DNA from 2 places in the Flexivirga oryzae genome. Region 2 is predicted to be linked to the other one. Evidence: riboswitches for the same ligand, from Rfam matches in the RefSeq annotation. Region 2 holds a riboswitch; the other holds the start of a gene.
What was found. Region 2 has a riboswitch for ZMP and ZTP ahead of FHU39_RS22795 (bifunctional 5,10-methylenetetrahydrofolate dehydrogenase/5,10-methenyltetrahydrofolate cyclohydrolase). Riboswitches for the same ligand answer to the same signal wherever they lie in the genome.

Region 1: linked by a shared signal. The riboswitch ahead of purH (bifunctional phosphoribosylaminoimidazolecarboxamide formyltransferase/IMP cyclohydrolase) and the one ahead of FHU39_RS22795 (bifunctional 5,10-methylenetetrahydrofolate dehydrogenase/5,10-methenyltetrahydrofolate cyclohydrolase) in region 2 are both predicted to bind ZMP and ZTP.

Annotation. Positions count from the first base shown of each region.
Region 1 is NZ_JACHVQ010000001.1:2,693,694-2,701,311, reverse strand. It holds gene FHU39_RS12720 (cell division protein PerM) at 1-748, shown strand, start outside; gene FHU39_RS12715 (endonuclease domain-containing protein) at 887-1,846, shown strand; gene purN (phosphoribosylglycinamide formyltransferase) at 1,916-2,578, shown strand; ZMP/ZTP riboswitch at 2,593-2,670, shown strand; gene purH (bifunctional phosphoribosylaminoimidazolecarboxamide formyltransferase/IMP cyclohydrolase) at 2,700-4,307, shown strand; gene FHU39_RS12700 (cyclic nucleotide-binding domain-containing protein) at 4,395-4,820, opposite strand; gene FHU39_RS12695 (adenylate/guanylate cyclase domain-containing protein) at 4,957-7,618, shown strand, end outside.
Region 2 is NZ_JACHVQ010000006.1:65,519-73,136, forward strand. It holds gene FHU39_RS22785 (VOC family protein) at 1-206, shown strand, start outside; gene FHU39_RS22790 (HNH endonuclease signature motif containing protein) at 303-1,799, shown strand; gene FHU39_RS22795 (bifunctional 5,10-methylenetetrahydrofolate dehydrogenase/5,10-methenyltetrahydrofolate cyclohydrolase) at 1,796-2,644, opposite strand; ZMP/ZTP riboswitch at 2,664-2,742, opposite strand; gene FHU39_RS22800 (LacI family DNA-binding transcriptional regulator) at 2,892-3,968, opposite strand; gene FHU39_RS22805 (MFS transporter) at 4,044-5,270, shown strand; gene FHU39_RS22810 (helix-turn-helix domain-containing protein) at 5,351-5,719, shown strand; gene FHU39_RS22815 (ClpP family protease) at 5,725-6,318, opposite strand; gene FHU39_RS22820 (ClpP family protease) at 6,315-6,935, opposite strand; gene FHU39_RS22825 (transporter substrate-binding domain-containing protein) at 7,012-7,618, shown strand, end outside.

The sequences.
Region 1 (7,618 bases), on a different contig from region 2:
GGTGCTGCCCGGCGCGATCGTGGTCGGCGCCGCGGGCTGTGCGTGGGCGCTGCTGCGCAGTGACGAACCGGTCGCCGAACAGGCCAAGACGTTCGTCGATGACCATCTTTCGCTGTCGACGCGCCGCGCGTTGCGCCCCGCCACGCAGGGCGTGCTCGGCTATCTGGGGATCGGCGCCGTGATCGTGCTCGTGCTGGCGGTGACACACGCTTCGCAGGTCGGGGAGCTCAACGGGCAGCTCCAGCCGGGCATCCTCGGCGGGGTCGTGCTGTGGGTCGGCCAACTGGCGGCGTTGCCCAACCTCGCGCTCTGGGCGGGCGGCTGGGCCACCGGCGCCTCGGTGCAACTGGGCGCGGTCAGCGTCGGCAGCACCTCGGTCCACGGCGGCGTGCTGCCGATGATCCCCGTGCTGGGTGCGGTGCCGGGCGCCGGACCGCTGCCCACCGGCACCAACCTCGCGCCGCTGCTGCCGGTGCTGCTGGGCTGTTTCGTGGGCCATCGCGCACTGAGCAACCTGACGACCTACGCATCGCTGAAGACGAAGGTCGTGACCGCGGCCCAGGCCGCCGGACTCACCGCGCTGATCGTGCTGGTGCTGAGCTGGCTGTCGACCGCCGGCGTCAGCGGTGGCTCGCTGGACTACATCGGCCCGTCGTTGCTGATCGTGCCGTTGCTGGTGGTGGAACTGCTGCTCGGCGCGCTCGTCGCGACGCTGTTCCTGCACTGGAAGCGGGCGCTGCGCCGCTGACGGGACGCCGGGGGTCCGCGCGGCCCCGGTTATGCACATCGCGCGGTATGGCGCGCGTTCTGTCCATCGCGAGCGACGCGTAGCGCGTTATCCACAGCACGAAAGCGCCGATCCGGTGGATCGGCCAGCATCGTGCCCATGACGCAGCGACGATCGACGGCACATGTCGTGGTCGGAATGCCGCTGCGGTATGGCGCAGACCGGCGCATCACGGCGGCCGAGCTGGCCGCGGAGCACGGTGGCGTCGTGCACCGGGTTGCCCTGGCGCACCACGGCATCGGGCGGGACGCCATACGCAATGAGGTCGCCGCCGGCCGGTGGTTCAAGGTGGGCCGGCACACGGTGGCGATCGGTTCACCGGACCTCGGTCAGCCGGCGTCATGGTGGCGCGCCTTGTGGGAGAGCGGATCGGGTGCTCGTCTCGATGGGGCGGCTGCGCTCGTCGCGCACGGCTTGCGCGGCTTCACCGTGCGCACCATCGACGTCTCGCTGCCGGCCAGGAACCGGTATCACCGCGTCGACGGTGTCACGTTGCACACGGTGCGAGAGCCGGATCCGGCGTTGGGGGCAGGGATCCCCAGGGTTGTGGTGGAGGTGGCGACGATCCACGCCGCGCAGTGGGCGGTGAGTGATCGGCAGGCGGCGCTGCTCATCTGCCTGCCGATGCAGCAGCGGATGACGACCGCGGCACGGCTCGCGCTGGCCTGGCGGGGAGTGACGCGGTCGCCACGCCGGGCGTTCCTGGCTGCGGTCATCGCCGATGTCACCGACGGTGCACACTCCCTCGGCGAGCTCGACTTCGCCCGGATGGCCCGCGGTGCCGGGCTGCCCGAACCCACTCGGCAGGCGGTGTGCACAGGGCCGAACGGCCGCGTCTATCTCGACGTCCGGTGGGACGACGTCGGCCTGGTGGTCGAGATCGACGGCGGTCATCACACGCTCGCACTCAACCCCGTCGACGATGCGCTGCGGCAGAACGAGCGGGTCGTCGCGGGTGAGCGGGTGTTGCGGATACCGGTGATCGGCCTGCGGCTGGCGCCACAGGAATTCCTGCTGCAGGTCCGCCGGATGTACGACACGCTCCGGTCACGGCGTTAGACGCATCGCGCGGCATGGCGCGCGATGTGCATAACCGGGGTTCGGGGTGACTGCGCTACTCTGCGGCCCGTGGTCGACTCTCAGCCGGTGCCCGTGGTCGTGCTCGTCTCCGGATCGGGGACCCTGCTCCAGGCGTTGCTCGACGCCGCGCAGGATCCGGCGTACGGCGTGCGCATCGCTGCGGTCGGCGCCGACCGGCCGAACATCGAAGGCCTTGCCCGGGCGGAGCGTGCCGGTGTGCCGACCTTCGTCTGCCGCGTCAAGGACTACGACGACCGCGCAGCCTGGGACGCCGCGCTGACCGAGCAGGTGGCGGCATACGAGCCCGCGCTGGTGGTGTCGGCGGGTTTCCTGAAGATCGTGGGGGAGCGGTTCCTGGCCGAGTTCGGCGGGCGCTACCTCAACAGTCACAACGCGCTGCTGCCGAGCTTTCCCGGCATACACGGCCCGCGCGATGCGCTGGAGTATGGCGTGAAGCTCGCCGGCGCAACGCTTTTCGTGGTCGACGCGGGTGTCGACACCGGCGCGATCGTCGCGCAGTGCGCGGTGCCGGTCGAGGACGACGACACGGTCGAGTCGCTGACCGAGCGCATCAAGGCCGTCGAACGTCCGCAACTGGTCGACTACGTCGGCCGGATGGCGCGTGACGGCTTCTCGGTGGACGGCCGCCGCGTGCGGATCGCGCATCCTGCGGGTCGAGTGCCCGGGGGAGCGCAGCGGGGGAGGGTGTAGCGAGACCAGCTATCCTGATCCCACACGACTGGCGCAGGTGGGGTAACCACCAGGGAGTGGAGTCGCGTGCATCGCCCGCCTGGGTGCGCGCATCGATTCGACCACCCTCGCGAGGAGAGTCATGTCCGAGCCGCAAGACCGCCGCCCCATCCAGCGCGCACTCATCTCCGTCTACGACAAGACCGGTCTGGAAGACCTGGCCCGTGGTCTGCACGAGGCCGGCGTCGAACTCGTCTCCACCGGTGGCTCCGCCGCCCTGATCGACGGCCTCGGCATCCCGGTGACCAAGGTCGAGGACCTGACCGGTTTCCCCGAGTGCCTCGACGGCCGCGTCAAGACCCTGCACCCGAAGGTGCACGCCGGCATCCTCGCGGACACGCGCGTCCCGAAGCACCTCTCGCAGCTCGACGACCTGGGTGTTGCACCGTTCGAGCTGGTCGTGTCCAACCTCTACCCGTTCCGCGCGACCGTCGCCTCCGGGGCCACCCCGGACGAGTGCATCGAGCAGATCGACATCGGTGGGCCGTCGATGGTGCGCGCGGCGGCCAAGAACCACCCGAGCGTCGCGATCGTCACCTCTCCCGACAGCTACGCTGCCACGCTCGAGGCGGTCGCCGCCGGAGGCTTCACCCTGGAGGAGCGGAAGCTGCTGGCAGCCAAGGCTTTCCAGCACACCGCCGACTACGACAACACGGTCGCCAACTGGCTGAGCAACGTGTATGTCGACACCAGCGACGGCACCGGCTTCCCGAACTGGTCGGGTGCGACCTTCGACAAGGCGCAGGACCTCCGGTACGGCGAGAACCCGCACCAGGGCGCCGCGCTCTACCGGCACTGGCGCCCGGGCATCGCGTCGGCCGAGCAACTCTTCGGCAAGGCAATGTCGTACAACAACTACGTGGATGCCGACGCGGCCGTGCGGGCGGCATACGACCACGGCGACCAGCCGACCGTCGCGGTCATCAAGCACGCGAATCCCTGTGGCATCGCAGTGGGTTCGGACATCGCGGACGCGCACCGCAAGGCGCACGCGTGCGACCCGATGTCGGCCTTCGGCGGCGTGATCGCCACCAACCGCCCGGTGACGGTCGAGATGGCCGAGACCGTCAAGGACATCTTCACCGAGGTCGTGGTCGCCCCCGACTTCGAGCCCGGCGTCGTCGACATCCTGAGCAAGCGCAAGGCGATCCGGCTGCTGAAGCTGTCGTCGCAGGACGCGCAGCAGCGTGACCCGGTCGAGATCCGCTCGATCAGCGGCGGCATGCTGATGCAGCGCATCGACAAGGTGGATGCCGTGGTCACGGACGAGGACGGCAACGTCACCGGCGGCGACGACGCAGCCAACTGGCGTCTGGTGTCGGGGGAGGCGGCGGACGACGCGACGCTGGCGGACCTGCAGTTCGCCTGGCGGGCGATCCGCGCCGTGAAATCCAACGCGATCCTGCTGGCCTCCGGCGGTGCGTCCGTCGGTGTCGGGATGGGTCAGGTCAACCGTGTCGACTCCTGCCACCTCGCGGTCGACCGGGCCGGTGAGGAGCGGGCGCGCGGCGCGGTCGCAGCGTCCGACGCGTTCTTCCCGTTCGCCGACGGGCTGCAGGTGCTGATCGATGCAGGCGTGAAAGCCGTTGTCGCGCCGGGTGGTTCGCTGCGTGATCAGCAGGTGATCGACGCCGCGAAGGACGCCGGCATCACGATGTACTTCACTGGCACCCGGCACTTCGCGCATTGAATGAACGGGCGGGAGCAAGCTCCCGCCCGTTCATTCAATGTCACTGAGTCTTTTCGCGCCGCTCCTCGTCGGGCGTCCCTCGCGAGCTCAGTTGTGCGCGGCCGCCTCGACCTTGCGCAGCCGCGCGACCAGCGTCTTGAGCAGGGCGGTGGCGATCTCCGCGTCGCCGCGGACCAGCGGCATGAACGCCATCGGTGACAGTGCGAACGTCTCGACACCTTCCGGACCGGCGGTGATGGTGGCCGAGCGGGGTGCGCCGTCGATCATCGACAACTCGCCGACGTAGTCGCCGACACCGATCTGGCCGCGCTGCTCGCCTCCGACGATGACGTCGGCCGAGCCGGACAGCACCACCCGCAGTCCGCTCTCCTTCGCGCCCTCGGTGATGACGTTGGAGCCGGGTCCGCTGCGGAAGGTCGAGCCGCTCTCGGCGATCTGCGAGATGGCGGCCGGGCTCAGACCCGCGAACAGGTCGATGCCCGCGAGGATCTGCTTCAGCTGCGCGCTTGCCATGGAGGAACCCCTTCAGAAATGACACCAGTCCGGTAACTGAGCCAACCTAGCAGCGCAGCGCCGCCGTCGCCGCCGGAAATCACCGCACCGTCACCTTTCCGGTACCTGTCGGCCGCTGACGGTAGATTCGCCTCCCGTGACGACATGCGCTCGATGTGGGGCCGAGCTGGCGGAGGGGGTGCGCTTCTGTTCGTCCTGCGGCGCTGCCGTGGCCCAGGGCGGTCTGCAGGCGCCGGTGCGCAAGCACGTGGTGATCCTGTTCTGCGACATCGTCGGCTCGACGTCGCTCGGCGAAGGCGCTGACCCGGAGGCGTTGCGCGAGCGTCTCGCACGCTACTTCGACGCCGTTTCCAAGGTCATCTGGGAGCACGGCGGCACGGTCGAGAAGTTCATCGGCGACGCCGTGATGGCGGTCTTCGGGGTGCCCGACACGCGTGAGGACGACGCCGTCCGTGCGGTGCGTGCCGCGGGCGGCATACATCAGGCGGTTGCGCAGCTGTCCGGTCTGCACGTCCGGATCGGCGTCAACTCCGGCGAGGTCTTCGTCACCCACCAGCCGGACGGGCAGTTCTCCGTCACCGGAGACGCCGTCAACACCGCCCAGCGGCTGGAGGCCGCGGCCGGCACGGACGAGACGTATGTCGGTGACACCGTCGCCGAGCTGGTCCGCGACACGATCGTGCTCGACGACGTCGGCGCGATCCTGCACAAGGGCAAAACGGTGCCGCAGCAGGTGTTCCGGGTCGCCGCCGACCAGGACCGGGCGCGTGAGGTGCGCGAGCCCGCTTTCGTCGGCCGGTCAGCCGAGTTGGCCGACCTCACGGCGCTGCTCGAGCGAGCCGCGGCGCGCAGGGAGGGCTGGTTGCTGACGTATGTCGGCGACGCCGGCATCGGCAAATCCCGGCTGATCCGTCAGTTCGCCGCGGGCAGCGACGGCGGGCTTCGCGTCGTCGTGGGTGCCGCCGACGCGATGAGCACTGCTGCCTTCGCACCGTTGGCGAGCTGGCTGCACAACCTCGACGGTGAGTGGGAGTCGTATGCCGAGCAGCTGCTCGGCGACGCCGCGGCACCGGTGCTGCAGCGACTGCGCTCCGCGGTGGGTCTGTCCGATGTCCAGACCTCGGTGGAGGACGTCGTCTGGGCGGCGCACACGCTGCTCGGCGCGCTGTGCGAGACGTCACCGGTGGCGTCGGTGTGGGACGACCTGCACTGGGCGACCGACGCCCAGCTCGACTTCGTCGCCCAGCTGGCCGCCGCCTGCCGCAATCTGCCGGTGCTCACGATCTGTCTGGCGCGCCCGGAGCTCTTTGACCTCAAGCCCGGCTGGGGCGGCGGACGCAAGTCCCGTGTCGAGGACGTCGTGCCACTCGACGACGAGGACGTGCTGGCCATCGCGGCCGAACGGATCGCGTTGCAGGACGGCGACATCGACATCGTCGCGGAAGATCTCGTCACCCGGGCGGACGGCAATCCGCAGGTCGCGCAGCTGCTCGCGCAGTCGGCCGCGGCGGGCGAGGCCCTGCCCGCCTCGGTCACCCAGCTCTACGAAGCGGCGCTCGATCGGCTCGCGACCGACGAGCGGTCGCTCGTGGAGGCCGGTGCCGTCTTCGGACGGCGGTTCCCGCTGGCCCCGGTCGGAGCGATCGCGGACCTTGCTGATGCGGCGGCCGTCGTCGACCGGTTGCGTGCTCGCAACGTGCTCGAAGTGGCCGGTGAGGACTACCGCTTCTCGCAGGCCGTCTTCATGCAGACCGCCTACCGCACGATGCCGAAACGCACTCGGATCACTCGGCATTCAGCACTCGCCGAATGGATCGCGCAGCACCGCGAGGAGGTAGCCGCCGACACTGCCGCACTCGTCGCGTCGCACCGGGTGCGGGCCTTCGAATTGTTGCGGGAGATCGATGGTCCCGCGGCCGAGCTGCAGGTCCTGCAGGAAGAGGCCGCCGACGCGGCGATGGAGCAGCTGGTGTCCGTGCAACTTCGTGGGGACCCCTCGCTGCCGGAGGCCATCGACACGGCCCTGGCGACCCTGCCGCGCGGCGACGAACGGCACCTGGAGGTCGCCTACGCTGCGATCCTGGCGCGCAACAGCGGCGCGTTGGCCGAACGCTGGCGCTCCTGGCTGGACCAACTCGACATCGCCATGGCGCAGGACGCGACCTGGCAAGTGGTCCGCATGGCCCCACGGCACCTCATCGAGATGCGCACCGGGGGGCTCACCTTCACGCAGGCCCGCGATGACGCGTCCGGCATGATCGACCGGCTGACCGCCATGGGCCGCGTCGATTCGTTCGCGACCGAACTCGCGGCGGTCTGTCTCGGGCAGGCCGATGCGGATCTGGGCAACCTGCAGGCGTGCCATGACCTGTGCGTCGAGCGCACCCGCGCAGCCGCCGACGCCGGACGGCAGGTACCGCAGCGGGTCTGGCTCAACTTCGACCTGCAGATCTCCTACAGCGGCACCACCCCACTGGCGACGGTGGTCGCGGACGCACAACGGTTGCAAGTGGTTGTCTCCGGCCAGCGTGGACTGTGGGGTACGACGACCGCCGTGCTGGCAGTGGCGTTCGCCTGCCGGGGGCGGTTCGAGGAGAGTCGGCGCCAATGGTCGGCGCACCAGCGCACCTTCGAGGGTGCGGACCGCAAGGAGACGGTCTACGACCTGCAGCACTTCCACCAGACACTCGCGGCAGAGGGCAGAATGGCCGAAGCCGCCGACTACGCCGCGAAGCTGGGCCGGCGGGTCGCTGCGGAGACAGTGCTCGCCAGCGGCAACGGTTACGCCGTGTCCCTGC
Region 2 (7,618 bases):
GCACGCCCCGGCACGAGATCAGCCTGGTCTGCGACGACATCGCCGCAACGGTCGCGGAGCTGACCGCTCGCGGCGCGCGTTTCCGCGGTGAGCCCGAGGACCGCGGTTACGGCATCGCCGCCGACGTCGAGGTACCCGGCACCAACGACATCCAGATCTACGAGCCGCGCCACACGGTCGCGTACGACCTGCCGAGGAACGCTTAGAGCAGCTGCGCGGCGGCCGATCTCGGCAGGCATTCACTCAGCGTCACGCCCTCGCACCCAGCCGGGGCTGTCAGTGGTCGATGTTCTACTGGACACATGATCGAGATGGCACAGCGAACGACACCTGGCACAGGAGCGGATCCCGCCCTGCCACAGGCTGATTCGCCTGCCAACGTCGCGATGAACGCCGCCCGCGAGGAGCTCGCGCTCATCAGTGCACAACTCAACGACGGGCACACCCAGCTGGTCACCCTCATGCGACGCGTGCTGGCCGAAGACCTGTGGTGCGGCGCCGGGTTCCGGTCACCGGAGCAATGGCTGACGGCGTATGCCGGGCTCACCTGGTCCTCCGCGCACGACATCGTCCGCATCGCCGAGCGCTGCGCCGACCTGCCCAGCATGCGCCGGCTGCTCGACGCCGGCCGGCTCACTCTCGGCCTGGCTGCCGTCATCGCCAAGTACACCCCAGCGGCCTACGACGCCGACGTCGCCGAGTTCGCGTCATACACGACAGTCACGCAGCTACGAAGGGCGTTGTGCCGCTATGAGTTCCACACCGAGGGGCCCGATTCGTCCTCCGCTGAGACGACGGACGGCACCACGGACCAGGACAGTGTGGTGCTGCCGGGCGAGGCCGCCGACGACGAGGAGCAAGTGGCCGCCGCCTCCGACGCGGCCGCAGACCGCGCGCCGGACCAGTTCGACCCGACAACTGCGCCGCCACGCCTCGACATGCATTACACCGCGGGCCGATTCCACCTCACCTACGACGCGCCCGCCGACATCGGGGCGCTCGTCGAGCAGGCGCTGCTGGAGGCCAAGGACACCCTCTTCCACCTGGCCACACCCACCGACCGGGCCACGAACCACAAGACCGACCCCGGCACCACCGCGTGCGGCAAGAACCCGACCGACCCGGCCACGTCACGCAAGGGCGCGACGTTCGGTGAGGCGTTCGGCCTGATGGCGCAACGCTCCCTCGATGCCGGTGCCCCGCTCGGACACTCTCGCGCCAGCCGCTACCGCGTCTATCTGCACCTGGACACCCTGGGCAACACCTGGATCAACAAGTCCTGTGCCCTGCCACCGTCGCTGCGGGCTCGCGTCCTGTGCGACGGGGTCATCCAGCCGATCTGGGAGGCCGAGGGCAAACCGGTCAGCGTCGGCCGCGCGCAACGGATCGTGCCGGCTCGGACCCGACGACTGCTGGAGGACCGCGATCGTGGCTGTCGGCATCCAGGCTGCCTCGCGATGCACCACCTCGAGGCTCACCACCTCGATCACTGGATCGACGGTGGCTCGACCGATGCCGACCGGATGATCATGCTCTGCCCCTACCACCACGACGAGCATCACCGAGGCACCTTCGTCATGGTCGGCGACCCGACAAGGCCAGGCGGTGTCACCTTCACGGCACGCGACGGGACGAAACTACGACCCGACTTCCGTGCCCACACTCCAACACCTGCGCCAGTCAGCCCCTACGCCGGACCGACGAACGAGAAGCTACAACTGTCTCTCGTCCGATTCGACCCGCACCGGCAGCCAGAGGGTCCGACGCCAGAACAACATCCGGACTCCTCGCCGCCCTAGGACACCCGCCGTTCCGCCGCAGTCACGGTCTGCTCCATCAACACCGCGATCGTCATCGGGCCCACTCCGCCGGGTACCGGCGTGATGTATGACGCCCGCGACGCCGCAGCCGAGAACTCCACGTCACCAACGTTTCCCGGGTTGTACCCGGCGTCCATCACGACCGCGCCCGGCTTGATCCACGCGCCGCGAATGAGCTCGGGGCGCCCGACCGCAGCCACCACGATGTCCGCCTCGGCGACGTGCGCGCCGAGGTCGACCGTCCGCGAGTGACAGAACGTGACGGTGGCGTCCCGCGCGAGCAACAGCAGTCCGACCGGCTTGCCGAGGATCGCGCTGCGGCCGACGACGCACACGCGTTTGCCGGCGATCGGTAGCTGGTAGGCGTCGAGCAGCCGAACAATGCCCTCCGGTGTGCAGGAGTGGAACCCCTCGGCGGACAGCCCCATTGCCGCGAAGCTGGCCATCGTCACGCCGTCGACGTCCTTGCCGGGAGCGATCGCCTCGAAGACCGCGATCTCGTCGACCTGAGCGGGCGCCGGGTGCTGCACGAGAATGCCGTCGACCGTGTCGTCCTCGGACAACGCGCGCACCGCGGCGACAGCCTCCGCGGTGGTCGTCTCGGCAGGTAACTGCACGCGGCGGGACTCCAGCCCGAGCTGCCCGGCACGCCGTTGCTTCATCCGCACGTACGTGTGCGACGCGGGGTCGTCGCCGATCAGCACCGTGGCGAGGCAGGCCGGACGTCCCTGCGCTGCAGCGAAATTCGCGGCTCGTTCGGCGACCTCACCGAAGATCTTCCGGGACACGGCAGCGCCGTCCAGGATCTGTGCGGTAGTGGCCATCAGTCGACTCCTCGGATAGGAGTCGTACCCAGGCGGGCGATACGACGAACTCACACTCCCCGGTGGTGACCCACCCGTCGCCAGTCGTGTTGCCACCAGGGTAGCGAACCGCCGACGCGCCGGTTGACGGTCCAGCCCACCGTTGACGGTCCAGCCCACCGTTGACGGCGAAACCGGCGGTTGACCCCGATATTGCGCCGTCAGCCGCCGTTTCGAGCGTCAGCCGCGAGCCGGGCGCCCGATCCGCTCACGCGGCCGGCGCGGGACCGGTAGTGTCGCCGACCCGCAACGTCACCGGCACGACCACATCGCTGACCGGATCGCCGGCCAGCAGCGCACGCACGGTCTCCCCCACGGTGCGGCCCTTGTCGAGCGGGTGCTGGTCGACGGTGGTGAGCGTTCGGGAGAACCACGGCAACGCCACTCCGTCCCAGCCGGTCACCGACAGGTCGTCGGGCACCCGCAGCCCCCGGTCGACCGCGGCCTGCACGACGCCCGCCGCGAGCAGGTCGCTCTGCGCGACGATCGCGGTGGGCCGCGACGGCGCGTCCAGCAACAGCCCGGCCGCGGCATACCCGGCGTCGAAGTCCGGCTCCTGCGCCTCGATCAGCGCGGCCGAGGCGAAGACGTCACGTACCCCGAACGCCCGGTCCCGGGTGTCCGGGAAGTGGCTCTGCCGGACCTGGGCGATGGTGCGAGGGCCGGTGCCGTTCCCCCACTTCAGCGGCATCATCACGTGACCGACCCGCCGGTGCCCCAGACCGTGGAGCAACTGCGCCACCTCCCGCGACGCGGCGCGCTCGTCGGCCGTGACCTGCACGATGCCCTCCCCACGCGGTGCGCCGGTGCCGACGATCGGGGTGCCGCGAGCCGCGAACTGCGCTGCCAACTCGTTGTTCTCGTCGCCACACAGCATGAAGACCGCGGCGTCCGCCGCGACCCGGGAGACCTGCGGACCGCTGTCACCGCTGCCCTCGGCGGAGTCCGGCAGCAGCAGCAGGCCGCAGCCCATCTCCCCGACCACCTGCGAGAGGCCGTCCAGCACGGACACGACATACGGGTCGCGGAAGGCGTGCAGGATGCGGCGCTCGACGACCGCCGCGATGACACCGCTGCGCCCCTGCCGCAGAGAAGACGCCATCGGGTCCGGCCCGCCGTACCCGAGCTGTACGGCGGCAGCGCGCACACGTGCGGCCGTGTCGGCGGCAACGGGCTTGTTGCCGCTGAACACCAACGACGCCGTCGAGATCGCGACACCGGCCAGTTCGGCGACGTCGCGGAGCGTCACCCGTGACGCGCCTCCGGCTTGACCTCCAACGGACATGAGGAGCAGACTATCGAATCGATTCGATCGAATCGATTCGACGACGCCGACAGAGCGAGAAGGAACGTCATGACCATGACCGAGCGGGGGGCAGCACCCGTCGCCACCCGACCGGCGATCGCGGACATCCGCAGGTCCTCGCTCGCCGTCACCGTCATGTTCGCACTCAACGGTGCGGCATTCGCGACCTTCGCATCGCGGCTGCCGGACGTGAAGTCCCTGCTCGCACTCTCCGCGGCCGGTCTCGGACTCTTCCTCATCGCCGGATCGATCGGCAGCGTCATCGGCCTGCCGATGTCCGGCTGGGTCACCGGCCGGCTCGGCTCCCGGGTCGCCGTACGCCTCGCACTGCTGGTCACGACGATGTCCTACATCGGCACCGCGGCCGCGGTCTCGGCCCACCTGCTGTGGCTGGCCGTGCCGTGCATGGCGGTCACCGGCTGGGGCATCGGGCTCTGGGACGTCGCGATGAACCTCGAGGGAGCGATCACCGAGCGCCACCTGCGGCGCTCGATCATGCCGCGCTACCACGCGATGTTCAGCGGCGGCACCGTGCTCGCCGCGCTCATCGGCGCGGGCGCCACCGCGGCCCGGGTCCCGGTGTGGCTGCACGTGGGACTTGTCATGTGTCTGATCGCAGCTGCCGGGATGTGGGCGTCCCGCGCCTTCAGCACGTTGCCCCGACTCGCCGACAAGGCGACCGAATCCCCCTCTGGCAAACAGGTTTCGCATCTCAGCGTCTGGCGCGACCCACGGGTCCTGCTCATCGGCGTCGTCACCCTGGTGGCCGCGTTCACCGAGGGCACGGCCAACGACTGGATGTCCATCGCCTTCGTCGAGGGTCATCACGTACCCAAGTGGGCGGGAGTGCTCGCGTTCGCCACGTTCCTCGCCTGTATGACGGCAGGGCGTCTCATCGGCACCCGCCTGCTCGACCGGTTCGGCCGGGTCCCGGTGCTGCGCGTCTGCTTCGCGCTCGCCATCCTCGGCTGTCTCGTCGTCGTGTTCGGTCCGACCGCCCTCGCGTATGCCGGCATCCTGGTCTGGGGTGTCGGAGTGTCGCTCGGCTTCCCGGTGGGCATGAGCGCGGCCGCCGACGACCCGGCCCGCGCGAACGCGCGCATCTCGGTGATCAGCACCATCGCCTACACCGCCTTCCTCGCCGGCCCGCCCCTGCTCGGCCTGCTGGGCGAACACGTCGGCGTGCTGCACGCCATGCTCGCCGTGGGTGCCGCCGCGACGGTCGCGCTCGCCCTCGTCCCGGTCGTCCGCGAGCCCGACAGCACATCCGCCACCTCTTGATCGACCGGCAACCACTCCATCCTTTCTGCCGAGAGCAGAAAGGATGGAGTTCGCGCGCGCCCCGGGGTTAGCGTCGATCCATGGGTGAAGTGCGACAACTCCGGCAAACTCCGACGGTCGAGCCGCTCTGGCGGGATGTCCTCGGCGCCCAGTTGCGCCTGCTGCGCACCCGCAGGCACCGCACGATCACCACGACCGCCCGCCGGGCCGGCATCTCCGCCCAATACCTCTCCGAGGTGGAGCGCGGCCGCAAGGACCCGTCCTCGGAGATCGTGGCGGCCATTGCCGGCGCCCTCGACAGCACGGTCGCCGAGATCACCGACCTCACGACCCGCGAACTGCGCCGGGCCACCGCGCAGCAGGCCCGGGCCGAGCAGCTCCTCGAGCTGCGCAGCACGGCCCACCGGTCCGCGACGTCGATCCGCGGGCCGGTGGCGCTGGCCGCCTGAGACGCTCACTGGCTGCGGTAGGCCATCACTTCGTCCGCGAGCCCGTAGTCCACCGCCGCCTGCGGCGTGAAGATCCGGTCCCGGTCGGTGTCCTTGCGCAGCGCCTCGACGGTGCGGCCGGTGTGCCGGGCCAGCACCTCCTCCGCTTCCGACCGCAGCCGGATCACCTCGTCGGCCGCCAGGATGATGTCGGGTATGGCGCCCCGACCGCTCCCGGACGGCTGGTGCAACAACACCCGGGAGTGCGGCAGCACGCTGCGCTTGCCGGGCTTCCCGGCCGCCAGCAGGATCGCGGCCGTCGAGCACGCCTGTCCGACACACGTCGTCGCGACCGGGGAGCGGACGAACTGCATCGCGTCATACACCGCGAAGGTCGCGGTCAGCGATCCCCCCGGCGAGTTGATGTACAGGTTGATCTCCTGGTCCGGCGCCGTCGACTCCAGGTGCAGGATCTGCGCGATCAGCGCGTTCGAGACGCCGTCGTCGATCTCGGTGCCGAGGTAGACGATCCGTTCGGCGAGCAGGTGACTGTAGACGTCCATCACCCGGTCACCACGCGGTGAGGAGGCGATGACGTTCGGGATGGTGTAGGAACTCATGATGCTGAAACCCCCAGTCCTACAGGAGTTTTCCGTGGTTTGATGTTGCCCAGGTCGTCGATGACCTGGTCGATGAAGCCGTAGTGGACGGCCTGCTCCGCGGTGTACCAGCGGTCCCGCAGCGAGTCCTCGAAGACCCGCGTCAGGGGCTGCCCGGTCAACTCGGCGGTGATGCCCAGCACCGTGTCCCGGGTATGGCGCAGGTCGTCGGCCTGCAGCTCGATGTCGACGGCGGTTCCCCCGAACCCCGCACTGCCCTGATGCATCAGGATCTTGGAGTGCGGCAGCGCGTAGCGCTTCCCCTTCTGCCCGGCGGTCAGCAGGAATTGCCCTGCGCTGCAGGCGAGTCCGAGCGCCAGCGTGGACACGTCGTTGGGGATCGCACGCATCACGTCCATGATGGCGAGCATCGCCGGGACAGAGCCGCCGGGCGAGTTGATCCAGAAGCTGATGTCGGCGCGGGGATCGGCGGCGGAGAGCAGGTAGAGCTGCGAGATGAGCCGGGTGCCGATCTCGTCGTCGAGGGCGGTGTCGAGCACGATGACGCGCTGGTCCAGCAGGTGTTCGGCGACCTGTCGGCTGAGTGGGTGTGGTGGCCTGGGTTGTTCTTCGGTCATGTTTCGAGCATCGGCGAAACACACTGTGCAGCACCAGGTTTCGCTGCTGTCGGCAGCGATCCCGTACGATCGCGGCATGACCATCGACCAGCAGCGCACGGATCTGGCACCTGACGGGATCCTGGTCGCCGCCATCAACCTCGGCAACCCGGTGCTCGCTCAGGGGAACCCCGACGACCCGCAGGGAGTCACGGTGGATCTCGCCCACGAGGTCGCCCGGCGGCTCGGCGTCGACGTCCGGTTCAGCTGTTTCGACGCCGCCCGCAAGTCGTTCGCCGAGCTCACCGAGGGCGCAGCCACCATCGCGTTCCTCGCCGACGAGCCCGCACGCGCGGCGGAGGTCACCTTCACCCGGCCGTACGTCCTCATCGACGGTGTGTATGCCGTCCCCGGCTCGTCGTCATACCGCTCCCCGGCCGAGATCGACGCGCCGGGCGTGCAGATCGGCGTCAAGCAGGGTTCGGCATACGACCTCTTCCTCACCCGCACCCTGCAGCACGCCACCATCGTCCGCGGAGCGGACGGCACCACGGTGTTCGGCGAGCAGGGGCTGGACGTCGCGGCGGGCATTCGCGAACCGGTCACGGCATACGTCGGCGCGCACCCCGATCTGCGCCTGATCGATGAGCCGTTCATGCAGATCCGCCAGTCGGTCGCGACCCGGCGGACGGCCGACCCGGCGA